4 regions of the Arthrobacter sp. AG1021 genome follow, and region 4 is predicted to be linked to each of the others. Evidence: riboswitches for the same ligand, from Rfam matches in the RefSeq annotation. Region 4 holds a riboswitch; each other region holds the start of a gene.
What was found. Region 4 has a riboswitch for thiamine pyrophosphate ahead of DFO58_RS14630 (3-oxoacyl-ACP reductase). Riboswitches for the same ligand answer to the same signal wherever they lie in the genome.
Positions count from the first base shown of each region.

Region 1: another riboswitch for thiamine pyrophosphate. It lies ahead of thiO (glycine oxidase ThiO); the one in region 4 lies ahead of DFO58_RS14630 (3-oxoacyl-ACP reductase).
Region 2: another riboswitch for thiamine pyrophosphate. It lies ahead of thiM (hydroxyethylthiazole kinase); the one in region 4 lies ahead of DFO58_RS14630 (3-oxoacyl-ACP reductase).
Region 3: another riboswitch for thiamine pyrophosphate. It lies ahead of DFO58_RS00555 (ECF transporter S component); the one in region 4 lies ahead of DFO58_RS14630 (3-oxoacyl-ACP reductase).

Region 1 is NZ_RBLB01000006.1:407,846-411,064, forward strand. It holds gene DFO58_RS02150 (alpha/beta hydrolase) at 1-152, shown strand, start outside; gene DFO58_RS02155 (GNAT family N-acetyltransferase) at 298-762, shown strand; gene DFO58_RS02160 (OsmC family protein) at 767-1,198, shown strand; gene DFO58_RS02165 (Fe-S cluster assembly protein HesB) at 1,399-1,695, opposite strand; TPP riboswitch at 1,922-2,026, shown strand; gene thiO (glycine oxidase ThiO) at 2,014-3,210, shown strand; gene thiS (sulfur carrier protein ThiS) at 3,207-3,219, shown strand, end outside.
Region 2 is NZ_RBLB01000011.1:14,896-18,114, reverse strand. It holds gene thiD (bifunctional hydroxymethylpyrimidine kinase/phosphomethylpyrimidine kinase) at 1-485, opposite strand, end outside; gene thiE (thiamine phosphate synthase) at 482-1,123, opposite strand; gene thiM (hydroxyethylthiazole kinase) at 1,116-1,910, opposite strand; TPP riboswitch at 1,900-1,994, opposite strand; gene DFO58_RS15340 (GntR family transcriptional regulator) at 2,381-2,746, opposite strand; gene DFO58_RS15335 (hypothetical protein) at 2,743-3,219, opposite strand, start outside.
Region 3 is NZ_RBLB01000006.1:82,171-85,389, forward strand. It holds gene DFO58_RS00535 (Na+/H+ antiporter subunit E) at 1-345, shown strand, start outside; gene DFO58_RS00540 (monovalent cation/H+ antiporter complex subunit F) at 342-608, shown strand; gene mnhG (monovalent cation/H(+) antiporter subunit G) at 608-1,015, shown strand; gene DFO58_RS00550 (DUF4235 domain-containing protein) at 1,081-1,332, opposite strand; TPP riboswitch at 1,407-1,525, shown strand; gene DFO58_RS00555 (ECF transporter S component) at 1,590-2,210, shown strand; gene DFO58_RS00560 (ATP-binding cassette domain-containing protein) at 2,207-3,219, shown strand, end outside.
Region 4 is NZ_RBLB01000010.1:229,303-232,521, forward strand. It holds gene DFO58_RS14625 (NtaA/DmoA family FMN-dependent monooxygenase) at 1-949, opposite strand, end outside; gene DFO58_RS14630 (3-oxoacyl-ACP reductase) at 946-1,755, opposite strand; TPP riboswitch at 1,817-1,910, opposite strand; gene DFO58_RS14635 (hypothetical protein) at 1,975-2,580, opposite strand; gene DFO58_RS14640 (hypothetical protein) at 2,585-2,791, opposite strand; gene DFO58_RS14645 (hypothetical protein) at 2,831-3,214, opposite strand.

The DNA of each region.
Region 1 (3,219 bases), on a different contig from region 4:
CCGATCCGCGCAGGCTCGCGGCGAGGTATCCATCGGCCGAAATCGTTGTTGTTCCTGCGGCGGGGCACAACGTGCACCTTGACCAACCAGATATTGTGGCAGAGGAAATTACCGGCTGGGCCAAGGCGGTTTCTGCCTTCGCTGTGTCGTGAGTTGTGACAGTCCGAGATCCCCGGGCCCGCTTTTACGGCGCAGATGAGTCGTTACTTGTTACCTATCCGTGCTTCTCTGTGGCATCTCACAAGGAGAAAATAACGAGACAACACGCGGAGTATTCCGCAGCTGGGAGGAGTGGCAATGTCTGAGATGCTCGTTCTTCGCAATTGGACCAGCGTGGAGGAAGTCCCTGAACTCCTGGATGTTTGGCGCAACTCGGTGGAGGGAGGACGCGACTTCCTCTCGGCCGCCGATGTGGACGCCGTCGCCAACGCCCTCGAAGCGGTCTACTCCCAGCGCGTCTCGGTGAGGATCGCCCAGCTGGGCCAGGAGATCGTCGGCTTCGCCGCCTGGAGCCAAACGCAGATCGAGCTCTTATGGGTGCGCCACCACGACCGCCACCACGGTGTGGGCAGCGCGCTGCTGAAGGACATCCTCACGCTGTGCCCGGCGACCTGCATCCAGATCAATGGGCAGAACGCGAGCACCCTGTCGTTTTTCCTCGACCACGGTTTCGAGGTTGAAAAGGAAGCCGAGCACACCGACCCGCTGGCCCGGATCCAGCTGCGCCATGTCCAGCTTTCCGCCCCGGACGTGTCACGATAGATCCATGAGCGAAAACACCCGTGAACTGCGTGAAGTCAAAGTCGAACGAGTCGAATCCAGGAAGTACCGGGCGACCAGCGCCGAGAGCGGCGCCAGTTTGGAGTTCGGCCAGGGCGAGGGGCTGCTGACCCCGGTGGAGCTGCTGCTGGCGGCCATCGCCGGCTGCTCGGCCATCGACGTCGACGTGGCCACCACCCGGCGCAGCGAACCGGAGAAGTTCGAGGTCGCCGCCAGCGGCTACAAGCTGAACGAGGACGGCGCCGGGCGCATGGACGACATCACGATGTCTTTCGACCTGAAGTTCCCCGACACCGACGAGGGCCGCAAGGCCGCCGGCATGGTCGAGCGCATCGTGAAGCTCTCCCATGACAAGTACTGCACGGTCTCGCGCACCGTTGAGCTGGGGGCCAAGGTCGCCAGCGAGATCGTCGACTAGCGGACATCCAACCGCGGCGGGAAGCCGGCAGGGAGCCGGCGCGTCACTACGCCGCATCACAACATAGCCAACATGCAACTGCCCGGTGCAGCGGCTCTGGATGCGGATTCGGGAAGACCGGATCCGCACGAGCGCTGCCCGGGCAGTTGCGCGTGCGCGGCCGCGCCGGGGACCAGCCCCAGGTTGCGGATGGCGCAAGCCTAACGCTGGGCCAGGACCTGGAAGGTGATGGTTCCCTCGGCATCCACGTTCGCGTCGAGCACCTTGTCATCCAGGGCGTCGGTGACCAGCTCGTCGAGGAAGACGGGGCTGCCCTCGCCCTGGATCACCTGGTCCGCCGGCTGCGGGCCGTCGACGACCCGCACGGCGAAACGCTCGGTCTGCTGGCCGTCGGTCTCCTCGGCGGGCTGGATGCGGAGCCCCGCCTCGGTGTCCTCCGTCTGGTTGGTGACCAGCGAGGTCACGATCGCATCGGCCTGATCGGTCAGTGTCAGCACTGTGTTCTCCTTCCGGTTGCGGTGCCGCCCGGTTCCGGGCGCCTTCACGCCACGCTTCCCTACGAGCCGGGGCGCGGGCAAATGAATTCATGGATCTTTGAGGATTTACCCATCCGGCACCTTGGAACGACGCGCCCAGGACCCCCGGACCGCCGCCGCCGCGCGCAAAGATGACGCGCCCGCGGCGCACAGTTGGCATTTGTGGTGCAGCTCATGCCTATAATCGCTTCAACTCCGCGGGAGCCTGAACCGACCAGGCTGAGAGGGCACCGAGCCGACCGCTACACCTGATGCGGGTCATGCCGCCGTAGGAAGGAAGTGCCTTCGTTGCACGTTGCCATCATCGGGGCCGGGATCATCGGCCTGTCCACCGCCTTCGAACTGCGTTGGCGCGGCTGCGAAGTCACCGTCATCGACCCGGACTCCGGGCAGGGGGCAAGCCGCGCCGCCGCCGGCATGCTCGCCCCGGCCGCCGAAACCACCTGGGGCCACGGAATCCTGCATGAACTGCTCGGCGCCTCGAACCAGGCCTACCCGGATTTCGTGCAGCGCATCGAGCAGGCCACCGGACGGCGCCCGGACTACCTGGAGAATGCGACCCTGGTGGTCGCCGCCGAACCGGCCGACCGCGACGCCCTGCACGAGCTGGTGCAGCTGCAGACGTCCCTGGGCTTCAGCGCGCAGACCCTGCTGCCCAGCGCCGCCCGCCGGCTGGAACCGGCGCTGGCCAGCAACATCGCCGGCGCGGTGCGCTGCGCCGGGGACCACCAGATCGACCCGCGCTCCGTGGTGGCGATCCTGGCCGGGCACCTGGACGCCCAGCTGGTCCGCGAACCGGCCGTCGAGCTGCTGCAGCGTGCCGGGACCACCCACGCGGTGCGCACCGGCAGCGGCCGGATCATCGAGGCGGACCAGGTGGTGCTCGCCGCGGGCCTGGGCACCGTAGCCGGGACGCCGGAACTTCCGCTGCGCCCGGTCTACGGGGACATCTTCCGGCTGCAGGGCCCTGCGGGCCCGCGGCTGCTCACGCACACGGTGCGCGGGATCGTGCATCGCGACCCGGTCTACCTGGTGCCGCGCGCGGACGGCTCGCTGGTGCTGGGCGCCAGCAGCCGCGAGGACGGCAACGAGGCGGTCAACATCGGGCAGATGCACAAGCTGCTGGACAACGCCCGCCGCCTGGTGCCCGGGATCGTCGACTGCTCGCTGAACGAGGTCATCGCCCGCGCCAGGCCCGGCACTCCCGACGACCGGCCGCTGATCGGGCGGCTGGATGACGGAATGGTGCTCTCCACCGGCTATTCCCGCCACGGGGTGCTGCTCACCCCGTTCGGCTCCTCGCTGACCGCGGACCTGGTCCTGGGCCAGCCGCCGCACGCGGAGCACGCCCGGGCCGTGGACCCCGCGCGCTTCAGCGGCGGGAGTGCGCCGGACCCGGCAGGACTTTCCCGAGCTGAAACTTCCCGCACCGACCCTTCACGACTTGCACCGACCCGAATGGAGCTGCACCGATGACCATCGACA
Region 2 (3,219 bases), on a different contig from region 4:
TGGGCGGAGGCCAGACGCCGGGCCTGCTCCAGCACGAGCTCCCAGTCCTGCGCGGCGGCTTCGCCGAGCAGCGCGCCGAGCTCGGCGGTGTTCGGGGTGATCACGGTGGCGCGGGCCAGCAGCGGGTACAGCGCGGCGGCGTCCTCCAGCAGGGCATCGCCGCTGGTGGCCACCATGACCGGGTCCAGCACCACCGGGGCGTTGACGGTATCCAGCCAGGCGGCGACAGCGCCGATGATCTCCTGGTTTGCCAGCATGCCGATCTTCACCGCGTCGATGCGCACATCCGCGCTGAGCGTTTCAAGCTGCGCGGTGACGAAATCCCCGTCGATGGCCTGCACTCCGCTGACCCCGCGGGTGTTCTGCGCGGTCAGCGCCGTGATCACTGCCATGCCGTAGCCGCCGTTGGCGGCAATGGCCTTCAGATCGGCCTGGATGCCGGCGCCGCCGGACGGGTCGGAGCCCGCGATGGAAAGGATGTTCACCTGGCCGCCTCCCAGGCGGAAACCAGCTGGGCGCTGGCGCTGCGCGGATCATCTGCCTGGCAGACCGGGCGCACCACGGCCATCCCGGCGCCGCCGCCGGCGCGGATGGCCGCGGCGTCATCGGCGGTCACCGCGCCGATGGCCACGCAGGGCAGCGCGGTCCAGCCGGTGCGTTCCGCGAAGCCGTCCAGGCCCAGCGGGGTGGGGTGGTCCTTCTTGGTCGGGGTGGCGCGCACCGCGCCAACACCCAGGTAGTCGATGAACTCGGCATCCAGGTTGGCCTGGGCGATCTGCTCCCGCGTGGAGGCGCTGAGCCCGATGATGCCCTCGCCGATCAGCTGGCGGGCCAGGGACACCGGCACGTCCTTCTGCCCGATGTGGATGCCGGCCACCGCGGCCCCGGCGGCGCGGGCCGCCAGGAATACGTCGATGCGGTCGTTGACCAGCAGCTGCGCCTTGCCCTCGGTCAGCTTTACGGCCGCAAGCGTCAGCTCGAAGAACTCGCGGGCGCTTTCCTCCTTGGCGCGCAGCTGGATCCACTGGATCCCGCCGGCCACGGCTGCCTCGATCACCTCAAGGGTGCTATGCGGGCTGCAGCTGGCGGTGTTGGCCACCAGGTAGGCTCCGAGATCACGCATAGGTCTTTTCCTCACAGTTCAGGGTCTCAAGTGCGGCGGGCTCAACGGCCGCCAGGGAATCGAGGAAGGCCACGGCAAAACTGCCCGGCCCGGAGCTGGCGGCCAGCGCCTTTTCGGCGGCCAGGCCGTAGTAACCATGGGCCGCCACGGCGGCTTCGAACGGGTCCTCATGCACCGCGAGCATGCCCGCGCACACCGCACCCAGGGCGCAGCCTCCGCCGGTGATGCGGGTCAGGCCGATGCCGTTGGTGTGCACCAGCACGGTGCGCTGCGCGTCGATGATGGCGTCCGCCTCGCCGGAGATCGCGACCACCGAACCGTATTTCACTGCCAGCTCACGCCCGGCGGCGATGGCTTCCTGCACGCTGTCCAGCGAATCCACACCTCGGCCGGAGGACTCCCAGCCGGCCAGCGCCATGATTTCCGAGGCGTTGCCGCGGATCAGAGTGGGGCGGCGGGCGACGATGCGCCGGGCGAATTCCGTGCGGACCGGCAGCGCTCCGACGGCCACCGGATCCAGCACCCAGCGGGTGCCTGCGGCGCTCGCCGAGTCGACGGCTTCTTCCATGGCGCGCAGCTGCTCGGTGGTGGGCGTGCCCAGGTTGACCAGCACGGCCGAGGCGGCCGCGGCGAACGGCCCGGCTTCCCCGGGCAGGTCAGTCATGGCCGGGGCCGCGCCGGAAGCCAGCAGTACATTGGCGGTGAAGTTGGTAACCACGGTGTTTGTCAGGCAGAACACCAAGGGGGATTGTTCCCGGTAATTGCGGGCAACAATAGGCAGAGTCATGCGACATCCCTCCGCTAGCTTGACCTAGTTCAGGTTCAACGGGTCTCATCTCAGTCGGCTTCTCCGACACCCCGTGTCACTGATCCCGAGGGTACGCAGATATCTTCGCAAGGACAAATCCTTAACGCCGTTGGAAGTTGGCCGGCCCGTGCCGGCCGCTAGAGCCTCGGATCTTCGTAGCCCCTGCCGCGATCGATATTCTTCCGTGCTTCTCGAAGTGCCCTGGAGATTTCCGGGTCAGATCCTTCGAGGTCGTCGGCTCGTCGGTCGAGACTGCGCATGGCGCCTATGGCAAACGGCAGCGCGCAAAGTATGACCAAAACGCAGACGATCAAAATCGAAACCGGATCCACAGGTTATCCATTCCAAGCATTGCGGTGAGCTTAGGCTGAGCCTACAAAGAGGGGCGGACACCGTCAACCGAATCCCGGCTGCTCGGGAAATGATGCGGTGGTGACAGGGTTACCGAGCTATCGCGTCCTCCGCGCAACCAGCGCCTTCACCGTCGCCGCGTCCACCCCCAGCTCCGCGGCCAGCGCCCAGACCCTGTCCACTGCCTCGACCAGGTGCTCGTCCAGCGCTGGCTGCCCTGGCAGCTCATTGACCACGGTGCCCGCCCGGCGGCGCGAGGAGATCAGTCCTTCGGCCTCCAGTTCCTTGTAGGCGCGGGCCACGGTGCCGGCGGCCACACCCAGATCGGCGGCCAGCGCGCGCACCGTGGGCAGCCTGCTCCCGGCGGCCAGTTCGCCCAGCGAAATCAGCGAAGCCACCTGGGCGCGGATCTGTTCATAGGGCGGCAGCGCCGAGTCCAGGTCAACGGTGATCTGGGCGCTCATCGGCGGCCCGCGTCACTGGTCTCCGGCCGCATCGAACCTTGCGGGCGCGGCAGCGCCAGCACCGCCGGCGCACAGAAGACCAGCAGGCCGAACAGGGAGAATTCGGCGAACAACTGGTATCCCATCATTGGCATGGCCACGAACGCGCCGGCGACTACGCGCAGCGAGCGGATTTCAAGCACCTGCCGATACCAGATTTCCACCTCTGCGCCCACCTGCCAAGGGATCGCCACGGAGCGGACGAGCAGGACGAATCCTGCATGCGCGGCGAGCAGTGCCGCGGCCAGCCCGGCAATGATCCACCGGTTCGGCGCGACAAATCCCCGCAGCGGATCCAGCGGAGGGAAGAGCAGGAAGTATAGGCTGGCCGCCATCAGGAGTCCGGCAACGACATAGGTCCACAGCGGCAGCCGTGCGGCGGGTTTGGGCATTCGCGCGGCCGCGCGGGTCTTGATCGCCATGTACGCCAGGTA
Region 3 (3,219 bases), on a different contig from region 4:
GCCGCCAGCGTGCACGTCGCCTGGCTGGCGGTGGTGCGCGGGAAGAAGACGCGCAGCTCGGTGATCGCGGTGCCGCTGCGCACCGACTCGGACCTGATCGTGATGACCGTGGGCCATGTGCTGACGCTGATTCCCGGGTCCTTCGTGCTCGACGTGGACCGCAGCTCCTCGACCCTGTATCTGCACTACATCGACGTCGACTCGGCCCAGGAGGTCGCGAAGGCGCGGGAGAACATCCGCGACATCGAACGCCGCCTGATCATGGCCATCGGCAGCCAGGACGAGTACGAAGCCATCAAGAACGAATGCAGCCCCCGCGTGAGAAGGACAAAGGAGAAGCCATGATCGAAGTTGTCGTCTGGATCTGCGGCAGCCTGCTCGGGCTGGGCGCCATCGCCTGCCTAGTCCGTGTGGCGAAAGGCCCCTCGATCCTCGACCGGGTGCTGGCCCTGGATGTCATGCTGCTGATCATCTCCGCGGCCCTGTGCCTGGAGATGGCGTTGAACAGGCATACCGACTACGTGCTGTTCGTGGTCGCCGCCTGCACCATCGGGTTCATCGGCTCGGTGACCGTCTCGCGCTATGTCTCGGATCAGAGGAACGCGTAATGGACCTTTTCCTCGACATCCTCGTCGCCGTGCTGCTGATTCTGGGCTGCCTGATGTCCCTGATTGCCGGCATCGGCCTGCTGACCTTTCCCGACATGCTCACCCGCATGCATGCGGCCACCAAACCCCAGGTGCTGGGCTTCCTGCTGATCTTCGCCGGACTGGCCATCCACCTGCGCAGCTGGACCGTCATCCCGGTCCTCGTCCTTGCCTGGGCGATGCAGCTGCTGACCGCCCCGGTGTCTGCGCACATGATCGGCCGCGCCGGCTACCGCACCAAGCACGCGGCCAAGGAGACCCTGTACTCCGACGAGCTGCGCCAGGTCGTGGAGAAGGTGACCTCCGCCCCGCACACCGGGACCGTGCCGGAAATTGATCCGCAGGAGACCGGGCCGGACGCGAAATAACTTCAACCAACAGCAGCGGGCCATTCCCTGAGCAGGCAATGCCCCGCTGCTGTTGCGCTGGAGTGCTACTTGGTGAACTTGGCGATGGCCTTGGTGGTGCCGCGATCAGCCAGCACTTGGATGACCGCTGCGACCACGGCGGAGAACACGGCGAAGCCCAGCGCCTGGCGCATGGAAGCCTCGGCGGCTTCCTCGCTGCCCTTGCGCGGGGCGGTGTTGCCGGTGAAACCCTTCCAGACCTGATCGACCAGCTTGCTGCCGAGGAAGCCCGCACCCAGGGAAATGCCGGTTGCGATGAGCTTTTGTACTGCGTTCATGTGGACCTCACGTTCAACGTTGTGACTTATCGTTCCGTTGCCAGCTTACCTGCGGTATGGTGGGTGGGCAGTAATTATTCCGACAGGGGAGCGTCAAGCCGTTCGCGGCGAAAGGCGCTGAGAGTGCGATAGATCGCAGACCCTCGAACCTGCTCCGGTTAGTACCGGCGAAGGAAGTCGAGCATCTCGGATGCGGACCGGCGCTGGACAGCGCCCCGATTCCGTTCATCCCCCCTCCTGATCAAGGAGGACACCTCATGAGCACAACCCGCACGACGCAGCGCAGCACCTGGCGCGTAGTCGATATCGTCATCGCCTCGGTCATCGCCGTCGCTTCCGGCGTGGTCTTCTGGGCCTGGTCCGCGAGCTACGGCCTGTTCTCGCTGGCCTTCACCGCCTTCCCACCCGGCACTGCCCTGCTTACCGGCCTGTGGCTGTTCCCGGCGGTGCTCGGCGCGCTGATCATCCGCAAGCCCGGCGCCGCACTGTTCTGCGAGGTGCTGGCCGCCGTGGTTGAGGCGCTGCTGGGCACGCACTGGGGCATGCCGGTGCTGATTTCCGGCCTGGTCCAGGGCCTGGGCGCCGAGCTGGTGTTCGCGCTGTTCCGCTACCGCCGCTGGAACCTGCCGGTGGCGTTGCTTGCAGGCCTGGGCTCGGGCCTGTTTGCCGGCCTCAGCGAAGCCTACGTCGTGGGCAGCGTGGCCGAATACACCGAGTCCATGAAGCTGTTCCACGTGGGAGCCACCGCCGTGTCTGGCCTGGTTGTCGCCGGCCTGCTGTCCTGGTGGATTACCCGGGCGCTGGCCCGCACCGGCGCGCTGAGCAACCTCGCCAGCCGCCGCGCTCACCTGGAACCGGCGCTTGCGGTGCGCAAATGAGCGCCGCCGCCAACGGGCGTACGGCCCCGCTGACCCGGCAGGGTGTGGAGATCAGCGCGCGCGGCTTCACCTGGCAGCATGCCGAGCGCGACCGCCCGGCCATCGCCGGACTTGACGTGCAGATCCCTGCAGGTCAGAAGGTGCTCCTGCTGGGCCCGTCGGGGGCCGGCAAATCCACCTTCCTGCATGCGCTGGCCGGCGTGCTCGAAGTCGACCAGGACGCCGGTCCCGCCGGCGAGCTGCTGGTCGGCGGGCAGGACGCGTTCGCGCGCAGCTTCCCGGTGGGCCTGATGCAGCAGGATCCGGAAACCCAGGTGGTGCAGAGCCGGGTGGGTGACGACGTCGCTTTCGGCGCCGAGAACCTGGGCGTCGACCCGCAGGAGATCCGCGAGCGGATCCCGCAGGCGCTTGACGCCGTGGGGCTCGGCGCACTGGGCTACGAACATCGGACGCAGGAACTGTCCGGCGGGCAGAAGCAGCGCCTGGCCCTGGCCGGGATCCTGGCCATGCGCCCCGGGCTGATGCTGCTTGACGAGCCGACCGCGAATATCGACCCGGGCAGCATCCCGCCGCTGCGCGATGCGGTGATCGGTGCCGTGGAGTCCACCGGGGCGACGCTGATCGTGGTGGAGCACCGGCTGGAGGCGTGGGCCCGGCAGGTGGATCGGGTGCTGGTGCTGGCCCCCGGCGGGGGGATCGCCCACGACCTGCACCCCGAGGCGCTGGCCGGGGACGCGGCGGTGCGCGCCGAATTGGCGCAGGCAGGGGTCTGGATTCCGGGCTATGTTCCGCAGACCTCGCCGGCGCCGAGGGCCGGCGGCGCCCCGATGCTGCACGCCGAGGAGCTGGTTTGCGCGCGGGGCGAGCATGCTGTGCGCACCGCCCCGGCCAGCTTCGAGGTCACCGGCGGCAGGGCCCTGGTGATCCGCGGGGAGAACGGGGCAGGGAAGTCCACGCTGGCACTGACCCTGGGCGGGCTGCTGCAACCTGTGTCAGGCCAGTTCGCCGC
Region 4 (3,219 bases):
CCAGCTCCCAGGCGCTGGTGTCCTGCTGAACGAATAACGCCAGCTGGGCCAGTGCCTGCTCGACGGGCAGCAGGTCGTTGAGCCGGCGCTGCTTGTCCTTGGCCTCCTCCAGCGTGCGGCCCACGTAGGCGACCAGCCCCGGCATGATGGCCAGGGCCTGCGGATCGCGCCCGGCCGCGGCGGCCTGGGACCGCACGTCCTGTGCGTAGTCCAGCGCCATCTGCCGGTCGGCGGCCACCGCGTAGATCGCCTCGGCATGGGCCGCCGCGAGCTCGCGCCCCTGGGCGGAGGCCCCTGCCTGGAACAGCACCGGGGAGCCTTGCGGCCCGTCGGGGATATTCAGCGGCCCGCGCACACCGAAGTGCTCGCCCGCGTGGTCGATGGCCGACAGCTGCCGCGGGTCGGTGAACACGCCTGCGCGGTCGGCCCGCACCGCCGCTGAGGGGTAGGATCCGAACAGCCCCCGCAGCACCGTGATGAACTCGTCGGCGCGGCCGTAGCGGTAGGCATGGTCGCCCAGGGTTTCGCGCCCGTGGTTCTGCGCCTCGGTATCCCACATGCTGGTGACCACATTGGCGCCGGCCCGGCCGCCGGAGAGCCGGTCCAGGCTGGCCAGCATGCGCGCGGCGTGGAACGGGGTGTAGAAGCTGGAGGACACCGTGCAGACCAGGCCGATCCGGCTGGTGTGCTGGCTCAACGCGGACAGCAGCGTGAACGGTTCGAAGAACCAGGTCGGTCCGGCCGCCGCGGCCTCCGGGGAGACGGCCTGGCCGTCGGCCAGGAACACCGCGTCCAGCAGGCCGCGTTCGGCCAGCTGCGCCAGTTCCACGTAGTACCCGGTCTCGCCCAGCCGCTCGGCCGGGGAATCCGGCGCCCGCCAGGCCGCCTGGTGGTGCCCCGCGCCGTAGATGAACAGGTTGAACCGGGCCTGCTTCCTCGATGCGCTCATCCCTTGACCAGGCCGCCGTCGACGATCAGGTTCTGTCCGGTCACCCCGCGCGAGAGCGGCGAGGCGAAGAACAGCACCGCGTCGGCGAGCTCGGCCGGCGAGGTCACCCGGCGCAACGGGGTGCCGGAGGCGATCAGGTCGAAGACCTCTTCAGGAGTGGCGGCCGAGGCATCCGTGGTGCGCAGCAGGCCTCCGGAAACCATGTTGACGTTGATGCCTTCCGGGCCCAGGTCGTCCGCGAAGGTGCGGGTCAGCGAGAGCAGCGCCGCCTTGGTCGCGGTGTAGTCGTGGTACGGGACCACTGGGTGCTGGAACAGGTTGGTGCCGATGTTGACGATGCGTCCGAAGCCCGCCTGGCGCATGCTCGGCAGCACTGCCTGGATCGCGGCGACAGGTGCGAGCACGGAACCGGCGAACTGGGCCGTGAGCTCTTCGGCGGACAGCTCGTCTGCCTTGGAACGGGCATCTGCGTTGAAGGAGAAATCCACCAGCGCGTTGTTGACCAAGGTGGTGATCGGGCGGCCGAAGTGCTCGGCCGCGGCGGCGGCCAGGTCCTTCAGCCCGGCGGCGTCGCGCACGTCGGCCTGCAATGCCAGCGCCTGTCCGGGGAATGCGGCGGCAAGTTCCTCGGCCGCCTGCGACGAGCTGCGGTAGTTGACGACGACCTTCGCCCCGGCGTCCAGAAAAGCGGCGCTGATGGCCGCGCCCAGCCCGCGGGCGCCGCCGGTGACCAGCACCAGTTGTTCCTTGAGCGGCAGTGCGGTGGTGGTGGATGCTGCGGTGTCGGTTGCTGCGTGTGCGTTCATGGTGCTCGAACTCCTTGAAGATGTGTCAAGGCGAACGGGACCCCGGCGTAGATGCGTGGCATCGAGGTATCCAGGACATTCCCTTCGCCAGTGCTAACTGGATCAGGTTCGACGGGTTTTATCTCAGCCGCATGGCGGCACCCCGTGTCACTACGTCCCATTAGTACCACAAGCCGTCCGGGACGGCCGAACACGTGTCTTCGCCGGGTGTTTCCGGAGCTACTGGATGACCTGGACTTCAAAACCCGCCGGAGCCGAGAGCTCCGGGATCAGCTCGATGACCAGATTCGCGATATTTTTCTCGTCAAGTTCGAATTCCACGACATTCGGATCTGTCGAGCACTGGACAATTTTTTGCCGCAGCATCTTTGGCCCGTCCTTGATTCGAACGTCGGTCCGGCCCGAGCCTGAACAGGTGTACTTGATCAGATACGGGCCCGGCAAGCCATCCGTTTCCAAAGAGAACTCTTCAGGCGCAAGGGTTCCGCCCTGTTGGTATTGAAAGCGTTGGGCAGCCCATGCAACCAACCCGTGGTAGCCGCGCTGCTCGATTTCGCCCTGCCAGAATCCCATGCGTTCCGTGGCAGCAGGGTCCGCAAAAAATCCGGTCATGGCCAGATACATCAGCGGCGGGTAGTGCAGCGCAACTTCTTGACGATTGACGATCTCCTCAGAGGACATTTCCTCGACGGGCTGCTGGAATTGCGGACTGTTCGATGGCTCCCTGGGCGGTTCCCGATCGAGCGGGCCAAGCTCGGAGACCGGAGTCGTGCACGACGTGAGCGCAAGAATGACAGCACCGAGGATAGGCAGCACTTTCTTCATTCGCTCACCTGCCATCGCTTCGGTACAGGTTGAGTTCGTAGGATCCAATCGTTTCGGGATCACCGGAGACCACAATGTAATAGCTCTCGGTGGACCGATCGATCTCAAACTCGCCGTATGTGGTTGCGGCGGGGACGTTACAGGTCATTGGCATCTCGAACGTTGGCTCCATGCCAATCTCTGGAAAATCTACGTTGATGAATACCTGCACGGCTGCGCGTCCTACACCCCAGCAGCCAAATTCAACCCTCTACGCACCCGCTTCTTCTGCGGTTCCGCTCATGGACGTCGATTCGTTGGTAACCTCCTGCTCGCCATTTTCATCCGTGACGGTCGTGGATCGGAAAAATCCCGAAATGCCCATGGAAAAATCGTCCACATCCTCACGAGTATCAAGATCACCGAAGATCGGACTGGGTCTCAAAACCTGCGTTTGCAGCTCCGAGAAAATCGGCACGCCTTCCTGGTAGTACTTCGCGTAGGGGTCTTCATCGTAGCCATGCTGTTCTGTTTCCCAAGCCGAGTCGTATCCTCCAGGTCCTTGCTGTTCCACGGTTTCGAGCTTGGATACGGGTGTGGTGCAGGCGCTGAGCAGCAGCACCCCGGTCAACAACGGGAACAAGAACTTCTTCACAGGTA